4 regions of the Nonomuraea sp. NPDC059194 genome follow, and region 2 is predicted to be linked to each of the others. Evidence: riboswitches for the same ligand, from Rfam matches in the RefSeq annotation. Region 2 holds a riboswitch; each other region holds the start of a gene.

Region 1 (3,160 bases), on a different contig from region 2:
GATCCACCACCGCTTGAAACGCCTGGCCAGGCCGACGATCGCCAGCACCATGACGGACAGCAGCGCGACGCGCACCCCGATCGACTTCAGCCTGTCGCCGGTCCAGCTCCCCCAGTTCTGGGTGGACAGCCCGAAGTCGCGCAGCTCGGTCTCGAACCACATGCCGAGCGGCCAGCGCAGCACCTCGACGACGGCGGTCAGCACGAGGACGCCGAGGACGACCCGCAGCCACCACGGTCCCTTGACCCTGCGGACCAGGCGCGCGCCGAGGGGGGTGGCCACGAGCAGCCCCGCGAAGAAGACGGTCAACCCGAGCGACAGGTAGGAGGGCACGCTGGTGGCCGCGTCGAAGGCGCGGGAGCGGGCGATCTCGGCGGCGGTGAAGTCGTGTGCGGGGTCGGGCGACACGGAGGGCGCGCCGGCCATGAGGTCCCATGGTGTGGTGAGCGCGACGACCGCGAGGATCGCCACCCCGAGCACCGCCAGCGCGATGCCCCCGATGCCCGCCTGCCGGTCCAGCCGCCTCATCCGCTTTCCCCCATATCGGTCAGCTCGTTCCGGACATACTCCCGCCAGTGCGCGGTCAGCGTGGGGACCGACAGGCCCAGCGACGCGAGCGCCTGGCCGAGATCCTTTCCGGCAGCCCGATAGTAGAGGTCGACGAGCGCCTGCGTGCCGTACCGGATGGCGATCAGGCGGCTGGCCAGCCACGCCTCCTGGTAGACCTGCGCGAGGCGGGGCGCGCCCGGCGCGAAGTCGGCGTCGGCGGGCAGCGCGGCGGGCAGCCGTCCCGCGCGCGCCTCAGCGGCCAGTTCGGCTGCCGCGACCCGCGTGGGGAGCCCCGAGCGCAGGTAGCCGACGTAGTCGGCGAGCCCCTCCCGCAGCCACACAGGCCGCCCTCCCACGCCACCGGCCACTCGGGTGAGCTCAGGCGCGCGTACGGCATCGCCTGCCCCGGCGGAGATTCGGGCGGGCTCGGGCGCGCGTACGGCGTCGCCTGCCTCAGCCACCACGCGTGGCGCGTCCCCAGCGGCCAAGGGGGTGAGTTCGGGGGCGCGGGCGGCGTCGCCTGCCGCTGCGGCCACGTGGGTGAGTTCGTGGGCGAGGACGACGTCGCGGCCGACGGGCGTCAGGCGCGCGAACGCGTCGGGCAGGACGATCACCCGCCCCGCCGAGGCCAGCGCGGCCAGTCCATCGACGGATCCGGTGCCCGCGAGCGCGACCGCCTCGGCGGTGGTCCGGGGCACCAGCACCACCGGCCGTACGGCACGCCGCAGCACAGTGGAGACGGTCAGCGCCGCCGTATCGGCCCGGGAGGCCAGGTCACGCAGGAGGGCGGCCTCGGCGTGGTGGCCGACGACGAGCGAGCGCGGGCCGTACGCCAGGGTGACGCCTGACTCCCAGACCCCTCTGGCCTCGGGCGGCAGCCGTCGGCCCGCCGACCCCGCCACCGTGCAGATCGCCGGGCAGGCCAGCGCGGCCGCCAGCAGCGTTCTGCGGGTCACCACGGCTGCGATGCTAGCCCGAACACGCCGGAGCCCCGTCCAAGGGGGGTGGACGGGGCTCCGGGCGTCCGGCTCAGCCGCCGGGGCGGACCGCGCCGGCGAAGGAGGCCTTGCGCCAGCCGTTGAGCCTCTCGATCCGCACGGTCTTGCCAGTGCTCGGCGAGTGGATCATACGGCCGTTGCCGACGAACATGCCCACGTGGCCCTTCCCGCGGAAGAACATCAGGTCACCTGGCTTGAGGTTGCTCCACGTGACCTTCCTCTTGATGCGCGCGTACTGGCTGTACGTCACGCGCGGGATCTTGATGCCGGCCTTGGCCCAGGCGTACTGGACCAGTCCTGAGCAGTCGAAAGCGCCTGGGCCCGTGCCGCCGAAGCGGTAGGGGTCACCGAGCTGCTTTTTCGCCGCGGCGACGGCCTTGGCGGCCTTCACCTTCTGCCGAGCGGTGCTGGTCTGCCGCTTCGCCGTGGACGTCGACGTCGCGGCCGTCTTCACGGTGCTCACCGCGTTGACGGTCACGCTCGCCTGTGCCGTGGGTGCGTGGAGGACGACTCCTCCCATCGCCGCCACGACGCCGCTCAGGGCAAGGCAGGACAGACGGGTTTTCTTGACGGGGGTAGACAGAACGTCTCCTTGGGACTTCCACGAATGCCTACCGGGTTAGCTGACGGGTTCGGGCGTGGAAGTCGCCCTTCCGGCCCTCAGGCCGGATTCACCCCAGGAACGTGGGTCCCCGGCTCCGTGCTCCATGCCGCACGGACTCGGCAGGTCGGTCCGCGCACGACAGAGGGGGGACTCGGCGCGGCGACCAGCGGATCTTTATGCGTGCTCACCGGACACGCCTGGCGCCGGTGAACGTTGCGGGCGCCATGGCTTGGTCGCCGCGATGGGAGAAAGTACCCAAACGGCCAACGGCGGGCAAAGCCGAAGTAAAGCTGTCAAGATCACCGACCCATACTTGTCAGAACGGGATCCGCTGCTCCAGGAAACGCTCCGTTATCCGAAAGTGACGCTACTCACACTTGGACAAATGGCGACTTGTCAGGTCCCATCTGTCACTCAAGTCACACCCGTAACAGGGGTAGGTACGGCCTCGGCCTCGCACCGAGAGCGGTCGATGTCAGCCAGGGCACTACGGGCGGATGGCGCCGACGAGTCGCCTGCCGTAGGCGGACAGGGGGACGATCTTCACCACGTCCCCCGTCTGCGGCGCGTGCACGATCTTGCCGCCGCCCGCGTAGATGCTCACGTGCCCGAGGCCCTCGCTGAAGATGAGGTCGCCGGGCTGCAACGCGTCGAGGGAGACCCTGCGCTTGGCGCCCCACGCCCACTGCTCCCAGGTGGTGCGCGGCAGCGACACGCCGCCCGCCCGCCACGAGGCCTGGGTCAGGCCGGAGCAGTCCCAGCCGCCGGGGCCCGTCCCGCCGTACTGGTACGGCTTGCCGACCTGCGCGTAGGCGAAGGTGAGCACGGAGGCCGCGTTGCCGGAGGCCGAGCCCGTGTACTTGATGCCGGTGCTGTTCGGGTTGCCCACCTTGTAGGCGCCGAGCCTGCGCAGCAGCTTCTCCTGCTGCTCGATCAACTCGAGGACCTTGTCCTTTTCCGACTTGACCTCGTCGCGCAGCTTGTCCGCCTCGGTGAGCGCGTCCTGGGC
Region 2 (3,160 bases):
CTCCCAGCTACGAGCCCTCGCCGAGGTCTACGCCGGCCAGGACGCCCGCGACAAGTTCGTGACCGACTTCGTCGCAGCCTGGACCAAGGTCATGGAACTCGACCGGTTCGACCTCGCCTGACCTCTCCACGCGACGAGCCCGGTCGAGTCATCGTGATCGACCGGGCTCGTTGAGATCGCTCTGCCCCGGCTACTGCCAGCACAAGCAGCATCAGTTCATCGAGATGTGCACATGGTCGTAGTGGTTGGCGGTAACGCTGCCGCGGTCGGACATCGCCCGCCAGCCGCTGCCGCTGTTGATCCGCTGCTGCCAGATCACGTACTTGATGCCCAGGCGGCTCTGGTTCTTGATCGCCCACGCGGCGACCTGGTCGCCGAGCGTCCTGTTGGCTTCCGTCGGCCTCGAGCCGCCCGAGCTCAACATGAAGTCACAGGCGCGCCCGAGCGGATGCTCGCCGCTGCCGCCCGACCTGTAGCAGCCCACCGTGAACGGCATCGCGAACGTCTTCTTGATCGTGTCGCGCATGAGTTCGGTCCGCGGCGTGATGTTCTCCGAGCCCGTCGGGAGTTCGGGTGCCCAGCTCCCGTCGGCCTTGCGCCCGGTCCCGGTCGGCACGAGCTTGTCAAGCTTCTTCTCGATGTCCTTGATCATGCCCTCGGCCTCCTTCCGGTCGTCGGCGACCTGGGCGGTCTCCGTCTCGATCCGGTCGGCGAGCGTGGTCGCCTCGGCCGCGGCCTGCTTCTTGGCGTCGCGGGCCGCGGTGACGTTCTTGACCACGGCGTCCTGCTCGGCGCTCATCTGCTCGAGCAGGGCGGCGGAGTTGAGGTCGGGGGTGTAGAGCAGCGTCGGCAGGTCGGGGGTGCTGGCCTGGTAACGCAACTCAGTGATCTTGGAGGCTTCGGCCTCGGCCTTGACGAGGGTCTGCTCGACCGCCGCCAGCCGCTCCTGGGCTGCCTTGGCGGCTTTCTGCGCCTTGGCCAGCGAGACCCGCTTGGCGTTGTAGCGCTCGATGAGCTTGTCGACCTTGGTGTTGAGCTGCTTGAGCTCGGCCCGCAACGTGGGCTCGGACGGCTTGGGGGCAGCCGATGCCGCGTTCGCGGAAGCGATGATGAGGGACAGTGCGGCAAGCGCGCCGCATGCGAAACGGGACGTGGGGGACGCCACGAACGATCCTCTCCGTCTGCCGGCCGGGTTAGCTGACGGGTTCGGGCGGGAGGTGCGGCCCTACCACAGACGTGGATTCACCCCAGGTTCTTGGTGGGTCCCCGGCTCCTGGGCAACGCGCCCAGGATTAGGCAATGTGACCGGCGTGAAAGCCGACAAAAGGGATGTTAGTGGTAAATGTCCGGTAATGCGACTCCATGCGGAGACAAATTAGTGATCTACCTGTGATCGAAGTAGGCGCGCGGCTTCCTCGGGCAGCACGTCGCTGACGAACGCGCCCATCGCCGACTCCGAACCCGCCAGGTACTTCAGCTTCTGCGGGGCCCGTCGGATGCTGAACAGCTCCATGTGGAGATAGGCCAGGTCACGGCCCTGCCGTACGGGGGATTGGTGCCAGGCCGCCACGTACGGCATGACCACGCCGAACAGGCCGTCCAGCGCCCGCAGCACCCGGGTGTAGACGGGGCCAAAGGCGGCGCGCTCCTCCTGGGTGAGGGCGGCCAGGTCGGGCACCTGGCGGTGCGGGTAGAGGTGGACCTCGAACGGGTAGCGGGCGGCGGCGGGGACGAACGCGGTCCAGAACTCGTTGCCGGCGACCACCCGCTCGCCCGCGCGCTCGGCGGCCAGCACGTCGGCGAAGAGGTTCGGCCGCTTGGCCGCGGCCGCCAAGTGCCGTTGGGTGCGGGGGGTGACGTAGGGGTAGGCGTAGATCTGGCCGTGCGGGTGCCCCAGCGTGATGCCGATCTCCGCGCCCCTGTTCTCGAAGCAGAACACCTGCTCCACGCCGGGGATGGCCGACAGCTCGGCCGTACGGTCGGCCCACGCCTCCATGACCAGCGCCACCTGGTCGTCGGAGAGCGCGGAGAAGGAGGAGTCGTGGTCGGAGGTGAAGCAGACCACCTCGCAGCGGCCGACGCCGGGGCGCACCTCGCTCAGGCCGCCGGGGTCGGTGTAGGAGCCCAGGTTGGTGGAGAAGCTGGGGAACCTGTTCTCGAAGACGACCACGTCGTACTCGGCGGCCGGGATCTCGGTGAGCATGCCGGGCCTGGACGGGCACAGCGGGCACTCGTCGGCCGGAGGCAGGAAGGTGCGGGTCTGCCGGTGGCCCGCCATCGCCACCCACTCCTCGGTGAGCGGGTCGTAGCGCAGCTCGGAGGCGACCGGCCTGGGCGGCAGCTCGCGCTCGTCGATCGCGCTCCTGTCGGCGTCGTCGCGCCGATCGAAGTAGATCAGCTCTCGGCCGTCGGCCAGGTGCGCGATGGTGCGCTTCACTTCGGGTCCTCCGCGATGATCAGTTGTCCGGCCCGCTCGGCCAGTTCGGCCCGGGCCTCCTCCGGCAGGCCGGCGTCGCTGATGACGACGTCGGCCTCCGAGAGCTCGGCGATCGTGCTGATGCCGACCGTGCCCCACTTGGTGTGGTCGGCGGGGACCACCAGGCGGTGCGCGGAGGCGACCAGCTCCCTGTCGGTCTCCGACTCCAGCAGGTTCGGCGTGGTGAAGCCCGCCTTCACGCTCATGCCGTGCACGCCCAGGAAGAGCGTGTCGACGTGCAGCCGCCTGATGGCCGCGACGGCGACCGGGCCGACCAGGGCGTCGGACGGCGTGCGGACACCGCCGGTCAGCACGACCGTGCGGTCGGCGCGCGGGCTGCGATGGAAGACGTCGGCGACGGGGATCGAGTTGGTGATGACGGTCAGTTCGGGCACGTCGACCAGGTGGTGGGCCAACGTCCACGTGGTGGTGCCGGCCGACAGGGCGACGGCGGTGCCGGGGCCGACGAGCGCCGCGGCGCTGCGGGCGATCGCGTCCTTCTCCGGCTGCTGGCGCATCGACTTGGCGGCGAAGCCCGGCTCCTCGGTCGAGCCGGGGCCGTTGATGGTCGCGCCGCCGTGGACCTTCTCCAGCAGGCCCCGCTCGGCGAGCGCCTCCAGGTCCCTGCGGATGGTCATGTCGGAGACGCCGAGCTCGCGCACGAGATCGGCCACCCGGACTCCG
Region 3 (3,160 bases), on a different contig from region 2:
CGGGGCCGACCTGGTGAAGGACACCGGGCGGCTGGTGGCGGCATACGACGACGCGGCGGGGGTGACGGCCGCCTTCAACAGGAACGTGCTGCGGGTGATCAACCGGGAGCTGGACGCCGACTTCGAGCCGGAGGCGTTCACGCACGTGGCGCTGTACGACGCGCGCCACGACTGGATCGAGATGCGGCTGCGGGCGAGCAGGGACATGCGGGTGCGGATCGGGGGACTCGGGCTGTCGGTGGACTTCGTCCGGGGGGAGGAGATGCGTACCGAGATCAGCGCCAAGTTCCGGCCGGAGGGACTGCGGGACGAGCTCGCCGCCGCCGGGTTCGAGGTGCGCCGCCGCTACACCGACCCCGCGGGAGACTTCACCCTGGTCCTGGCCGAGGCATAAGAACCAGGACCCGGAAACGACCGCGGCCGCGCGGGGCGCGCGGCCGCTGTCGTACGCCGGGGGAAGGCGAGCGAGTCGTCAGGCGCCGTAGCTGGGGTAGCCGTAGCCGACGACCTGCGACTTCGGACGGACGCGCTGCTCGACCACGCCGTTGCCGGTGTTGCCCTCGATCGTGCTGATCGTGCCGTCGCCGTTGTCCTTCTCGACGAAACCGACGTGCCGGATGTCGTCGAGGTCCTTGCCGCCCTTCCAGGAGAAGAAGACGACCGCGCCGGGCTTGGGCTCGCTGCCCCAGCGCTTGTTGGCCTTGAACCACCTGGCGTGGGTGACGGTGTAGGCGTCCCAGCCGACCTGGGTGCGGGCGCCGGTCTGCTCACCGACCCAGGAGACGAACATCGCGCACCAGGCGGCGTTGGCGTAGGCGCGGACGTTGCCGCCGTCCCTGGCGACGGTCTCCCTGGCGCGCTGGGAGTTGACGTACCAGTCCTGGAACTTGGTGCCGCCGCCGCGGGAGTTCTCCCTGACGCCGATCTGCTTCTTGGCCTCGGCGAGGACCACGGCGGCGCTCGGCATCGCCTTGGTCTGGGCCTTGCTGGCGGTGTCGACCCTGCTGGTGTCCTCCTTGGGAGGGCTGGCGAGGGCGGCTACCCGCGGGCCGTCGGCAAGGGGGAGCTTGTCGGCCTGGGCGGCGTGGGTGGGAAGAAGGGCGCCTGCGAAGACGAGTGCGCCCAGCGCGGCATTCGCGTAGGTGAGCTTCGGGGCACGGCTACGACGGTGCTTTGCCATGAAAAGGGGGACTCCTTGCTAGCTTCCTGCCGCTTACCGGGTTAGCTGACGGGTTCGGACGTGAAGCTGCCCTACGGCACGATGTGCCGATTCACCCCAGAGAGATTGGGTCCCCGGTTCCGCGTGGTGCGGATTCAGCGGTCACAGGCGATCCTGTGATGATTGCAATGTCTGGCAATGTCCGGATTGCCCGGTTTTTGCCTCGAGTGGAGCCTAAGGTAATACACGGGGCAAGTACCTTACAAATTGATAAAGGTACGGCGATCATCTACGGTCAGGTCATGTCGCCACAGGACCTGTTCAACAGGGGGCTGCGGGAAGACGGACACCGTCCGGACGAAGCCCGGCGATGGTATCTCCTGGCGATCGAAACCGGTCATCCCGTGGCCGCCCAGCGGGCGGCCTTCAACCTGGCGCTGATCGAGGACGAGCGCGGCCGCCTCGACGAGGCCCGCCACTGGTACGGCAGAGCCGCCACCCCCAGGGCGATGTTCAACCTGGGCGTCCTGGAAGACTGCTGCGGCGACACCCAGGCGGCGCGCCGCTGCTACACCCTGGCCATCGAGTCGGGCCACACCGAGGCGGGCCCGCGCGCCATGTTCAACCTGGGCCTGCTGGAGGACAGGGAAGGCCGCCCCGAGCAGGCCCGCGCGCACTTCCTCCAGGCCGTGCGATCCGGGCACGAGGAGGCCAGCGCCCGCGCTATCTCGCGCCTAGCCTGATCCTGGCCTCCTCCAGCATCCGCATCATCGCCAGGCTCTCCTCCAGCGGCATGATCGGGCTCTCCGTCCTGCCCTCGGCCAGCGCCGCGCGCACCTCGCGCACCTCCTCGGCATAGCCGTTCATGGCCGGGTCAAGGACGATCTCCTCCGGCTCCACGCCCGGCCCCGACAGCAGGATCCGCTGCGGCGCCCAGAACGGCGCGGCGATGTCGGCCCGCAGCCCCGTGCCCACCACGGTCGCGGTGTTGGCCAGCGGGCTGAGCAGGGAGGTGTCCAGCAGCGCCCGCGCCCCGCCCTCGTAGGTCAGCAGCGCCCCCACCTCGGCGTCCACGCCCGAGGGCCCCAGCGATCCGGTGAGATAGGTCTCGGCGGGCTCGCCGAGCAGCAGCTGCGCCAGCCCGAACGGGTAGATCCCCAGATCGAGCAGGACTCCGCCGCCCAGCGCCGGATCCCACAGCCGATGCCGCTCCTCGTACGGCATGACGAACCCGAACGAGGCCTGCACCGAGCGCAGCGCCCCGAAGCGCTCCTCGGTCAGCAACCCCCTGATCAGGGGGTTGAAGCGCATCCACATCGCTTCCATCAGGAAGACGCCTGCCTGCCTGGCCAGCTCGACCATCCGCTCGGCGTCGGCCAGGCTCGCGGTGAGAGGTTTCTCGCACAGCACGGCCTTGCCCGCCGCGATGGCCGCCTCGGCCACCTCCAGATGCTGGGCGTGCGGGGTGGCCACGTAGACCACGTCGACGTTCGGATCCTCGCACAGCCGCGCGTAGGAGCCGTAGGCCGCCTCCGCGCCGAGCGTGGCCGCGAGCTCGGCCGCCCTGCCCTGGTCGCGGGAGCCCACGGCGGCCACCCGCATGCCGGGCTCGGCGGCGATCACCGCGCCGACCGTCCTGGCGATCCCGCCCGTGGCGGCGATGCCCCAACCCAAGTCACGCATGACTCGATCTTCCCATCACCGCGGGGCTGATCAGCCCATCCAGTTGAAGGTGGCGGGGTCGGGGCCGAGGCGGGTGCCGTTGTTCAGCGCGCCGATCGCCGCCATGTCCTCGGTGTCGAGGGTGAAGCCGAACACGTCGATGTTCTCCTTGATCCGCGACGGGGTGGCGGACTTGGGGATCACCACGTTGCCGACCTGGATGTGCCAGCGCAGCACGATCTGGGCGGGCGACTTGCCGTGCTTGTGGCCCAGCGTGGCCAGCGCGGGCTCGTCGAGCAGGCCCCTGCCCTGGCCGAGCGGGCTCCAGGCCTCGGTCAG
Region 4 (3,160 bases), on a different contig from region 2:
ACACGGGCCAGCTGGACGTGCCGGTCGTCGGGGTGGCCATGACCGACCTCGACCTCGACGGCCTGCGCGCCCTCGCGCGCCAGGCCGTGGGCAAGGACCTGTCACCCCGCCTCGACCTGCGGCTGGTCGCCGGCGACCTCGCCGACGCAGGCACCTTCGACCGGCTGCGCGAGGAGGTGGAGGGTCTCGGATACCTCACGCACTACCTCGCCGTGCCGCCCTCCCTGTTCTCCATCGTCGCCAGGGGACTGGCCGCCGCCGGGCTCAACTCCGACGCGCGGCTGGTGGTGGAGAAACCGTTCGGCCACGACCTGGCCTCGGCCAGGCAGCTCAACGCCGAGATCCTCACCTGCTTCGACGAGGACCGCCTCTTCCGCGTCGACCACTTCCTCGGCAAGGAACCCGTCGAGGACCTGGTCGTCTTCCGCTTCGCCAACACCATGCTGGAGCCCATCTGGAACCGCACCTACGTGCGCAGCGTCCAGATCACCCTGGCCGAGGACTTCGGCGTCACCGACAGGGGAGCGTTCTACGACGGGGTAGGGGCGCTGCGCGACGTCGTGCAGAACCACCTGCTCCAACTGCTGGCCTATGTCGCCATGGACGCGCCGCCCTCGGGCGACGCCCGCGCCGCGCTCGACGAGAAGTGGCGGGTGCTGCGCTCCGTCCGCACCCTCGAAGAGGCCGACGTGGCGCGCGGGCAGTACGACGGGTACCGCGACACGGCCGGTGTGGCTTCTGACTCGCGGACCGAGACGTTCGTCGCGCTGCGGGCCGCGATCGACAACTGGCGCTGGGCGGGCGTGCCGTTCTGCATCCGCACCGGTAAGTGCCTGCCCGTCGACGCGCTGGAGGTCGTCGCCGAACTGCGCAGGCCGCCCGTCGCCTACTTCAGCGCCAGGCCGGCGCCCAACCTGGTCAGGTTCAGGATGCATCCCGATCCGGGAGTGACGTTCGACCTGCTGGCCAAGGAACCGGACGTGCTCGACAGGACCTGTCCGGTGCCGGTGTCCGTCGACTTCACCAAGGTGCTCGGGCCCGCGCAGGAGGCCTACGAGCAGGTGCTGAAGGACGCGCTCGCGGGGGATGCCCGGCATTTCGTCAGGTTCGACCTGGTGGAGGAGTCGTGGCGCATCGTCCAGGACATCCTGGCCTTCGACGGCGCGCCCGAGCCGTACGAGAAGGGGACGTGGCCCGAGGGTGCCGCCCGCATCGCGCCGGGCGGCTGGCACCCCGTCGGGGCTCAGGCCTTGTAGTCGGGGTAGCCGTAGCCGACGACCTGCGACTTCGGACGGACGCGCTGCTCCACCTTGCCGTTGCCGGTGTTGCCCTCGATGGTGCTGATCGTGCCGTCGCCGTTGTCCTTCTCGACGAAACCGACGTGCTGGATGTCGTCGAGGTCCTTGCCGCCCTTCCAGGAGAAGAAGACGACCGCGCCGGGCGTGGACTTGGTGCCCCAGCGCTTGTTGGCCTTGAACCACTTGGCGAAGGTGACGGTGTAGGCGTCCCAGCCGACCGTGGGCCGCAGGCCGCTCTTCTCGCCGACCCAGGAGACGAACATCGCGCACCACGGCGCGTTGGCGTAGGCGCGGATGCTGCCACCGTCGCGGTTCACGGTCTCGGCCGCGCGCTGGGACGACATGTACCAGCGGTGGAAGGGGGTGCCGCCACCGGCGGCGTTCTCGGCCACACCCACCTGCGACTCCGCCACCTTCAGCAGGGAGGCCGCGTTCACCTGAGCGGGCTTCTGGGCCGCGGACACTTGCTGCGGGCGGGCTGCTGCCTGCGCCCGCGCCGCGTGGTCGTCACCGAAGGAGTGAACGTTCGCGAACATCGCTCCGGCCGCGACGGTCAGGCCGACGGCAAGACGGGGAAGGTTCGCGGACACGACGGAACGACGAAGAACGTGCTTGAACATACGGGAATTTGCTCCTAGCTTCCATGCCGCCTACCGGGTTAGCTGACGGGTTCGGGCGTGGAAGTGCCCTACGGACGCCATCTGCGACGGGCGTTCCGATTCACCCCAAGGGAGATTGGGTCCCCGGTTCCGCGACCATCGCGGATTCGGCGGCCGCGCCGGTCTGCGGAATCGACGTTCATGTAGGTGACGTCCATGCAGATGCGCGGTCTCGGCAATATTGAGGGCGCGGGCGGCGTGCAGTGGCACGCCTGATGTGCGCCTTGAGTGCCCTCAACGTAAGCGAAACGTATAGAGCGGTGCAAGTGTTGTCCCGGCCGCGGGCGCGCAATCCCCTGCGGCATAGGGGATCCGCAACGGAATTCTTTACCTTGGCGTCGCCTTTACGCCGGCTCCTCGAGGCGGTCGGCTACAGCCAGTCGCGCTTGCGGAAGACGGCGATCAGTGCGGCGGAGACGCCCACGATCATGGCTGTCGACGTCCAGAACCCGATCGGCTGTTCGGCACCGGGATAGGGCACGTTCTGGCCGTAGAAGCCGGTGATCGCGGTGGGCACGGCGATGATCGCCGCCCAGCTGGTGACGCGCTTCATGATGGTGTTGAGCTGGAAGCCCTGCTGGGACAGGGAGGTCTCGCGGATGTTGCCGATCAGGTCCCGCAGCGAGTCGATCCACTCGCTGACGCGCAGCACGTGGTCGTAGACGTCCTGGTAGTACGGGGTCATTGCCGCGTCGACCACGTGGAGGTCGCGGCGCAGCAGGGCGTTGAGCACCTCCCGCATCGGGAGCACCACGCGGCGGAAGGCGACCATGTCCTTGCGCAGCTCGAACGTGTGCCGCTGGAGCGACCTGGTCGCGCCGTCGTCGGTGAACAGCGAGTCTTCGAGACCTTCGACGCGCTCGTCGAGGTCCTGGACGATCTCGAAGTGGCCGTCGACGATGTAGTCGAGCAGGCCGTGCAGCAGGAAGCCGACTCCGTGACCGGCCAGACCGGCGTTGGCGTCCCAGCGTTTGGCCACCTGGTCGATGTCGACGCCGTCGTCGGAGCGGACGGTCACCAGCGCGTTGCGGGTGACGAAGATGTCGATCTCGCTGATGGCCAGCCGGCCGGTCTCCGGGTTCAGGCGCACGCCGTAGACGCTGAGGAACAGGTGGCTGTCGTAGACGTCGAGCTTGGGCCGCTGGCGATCGTGCAGGACGTCCTCGACGGCCAGGGCGTGCAGGCCGAGCTCTTCGGCGATCA

Evidence for each region. Region 2 has a riboswitch for cyclic di-AMP ahead of ACFXJ8_RS21325 (coiled-coil domain-containing protein). Riboswitches for the same ligand answer to the same signal wherever they lie in the genome.
Region 1: linked by a shared signal. The riboswitch ahead of ACFXJ8_RS04000 (C40 family peptidase) and the one ahead of ACFXJ8_RS21325 (coiled-coil domain-containing protein) in region 2 are both predicted to bind cyclic di-AMP.
Region 3: linked by a shared signal. The riboswitch ahead of ACFXJ8_RS13810 (CHAP domain-containing protein) and the one ahead of ACFXJ8_RS21325 (coiled-coil domain-containing protein) in region 2 are both predicted to bind cyclic di-AMP.
Region 4: linked by a shared signal. The riboswitch ahead of ACFXJ8_RS07775 (CHAP domain-containing protein) and the one ahead of ACFXJ8_RS21325 (coiled-coil domain-containing protein) in region 2 are both predicted to bind cyclic di-AMP.

What each region holds. Positions count from the first base shown of each region.
Region 1 covers NZ_JBHZBH010000002.1:273,592-276,751, forward strand. The annotation lists gene ACFXJ8_RS03990 (M48 family metallopeptidase) at 1-528, opposite strand, end outside; gene ACFXJ8_RS03995 (hypothetical protein) at 525-1,508, opposite strand; gene ACFXJ8_RS04000 (C40 family peptidase) at 1,579-2,010, opposite strand; cyclic di-AMP (ydaO/yuaA leader) riboswitch at 2,141-2,283, opposite strand; gene ACFXJ8_RS04005 (NlpC/P60 family protein) at 2,639-3,160, opposite strand, start outside.
Region 2 covers NZ_JBHZBH010000017.1:27,188-30,347, reverse strand. The annotation lists gene katG (catalase/peroxidase HPI) at 1-121, shown strand, start outside; gene ACFXJ8_RS21325 (coiled-coil domain-containing protein) at 212-1,165, opposite strand; cyclic di-AMP (ydaO/yuaA leader) riboswitch at 1,169-1,309, opposite strand; gene galT (galactose-1-phosphate uridylyltransferase) at 1,376-2,437, opposite strand; gene ACFXJ8_RS21315 (DeoR/GlpR family DNA-binding transcription regulator) at 2,434-3,160, opposite strand, start outside.
Region 3 covers NZ_JBHZBH010000008.1:170,638-173,797, forward strand. The annotation lists gene egtD (L-histidine N(alpha)-methyltransferase) at 1-394, shown strand, start outside; gene ACFXJ8_RS13810 (CHAP domain-containing protein) at 473-1,180, opposite strand; cyclic di-AMP (ydaO/yuaA leader) riboswitch at 1,196-1,330, opposite strand; gene ACFXJ8_RS13815 (tetratricopeptide repeat protein) at 1,462-1,902, shown strand; gene ACFXJ8_RS13820 (Gfo/Idh/MocA family protein) at 1,883-2,842, opposite strand; gene ACFXJ8_RS13825 (aldo/keto reductase) at 2,873-3,160, opposite strand, start outside.
Region 4 covers NZ_JBHZBH010000004.1:113,027-116,186, reverse strand. The annotation lists gene zwf (glucose-6-phosphate dehydrogenase) at 1-1,256, shown strand, start outside; gene ACFXJ8_RS07775 (CHAP domain-containing protein) at 1,244-1,888, opposite strand; cyclic di-AMP (ydaO/yuaA leader) riboswitch at 1,931-2,080, opposite strand; gene ACFXJ8_RS07770 (magnesium transporter CorA family protein) at 2,328-3,160, opposite strand, start outside.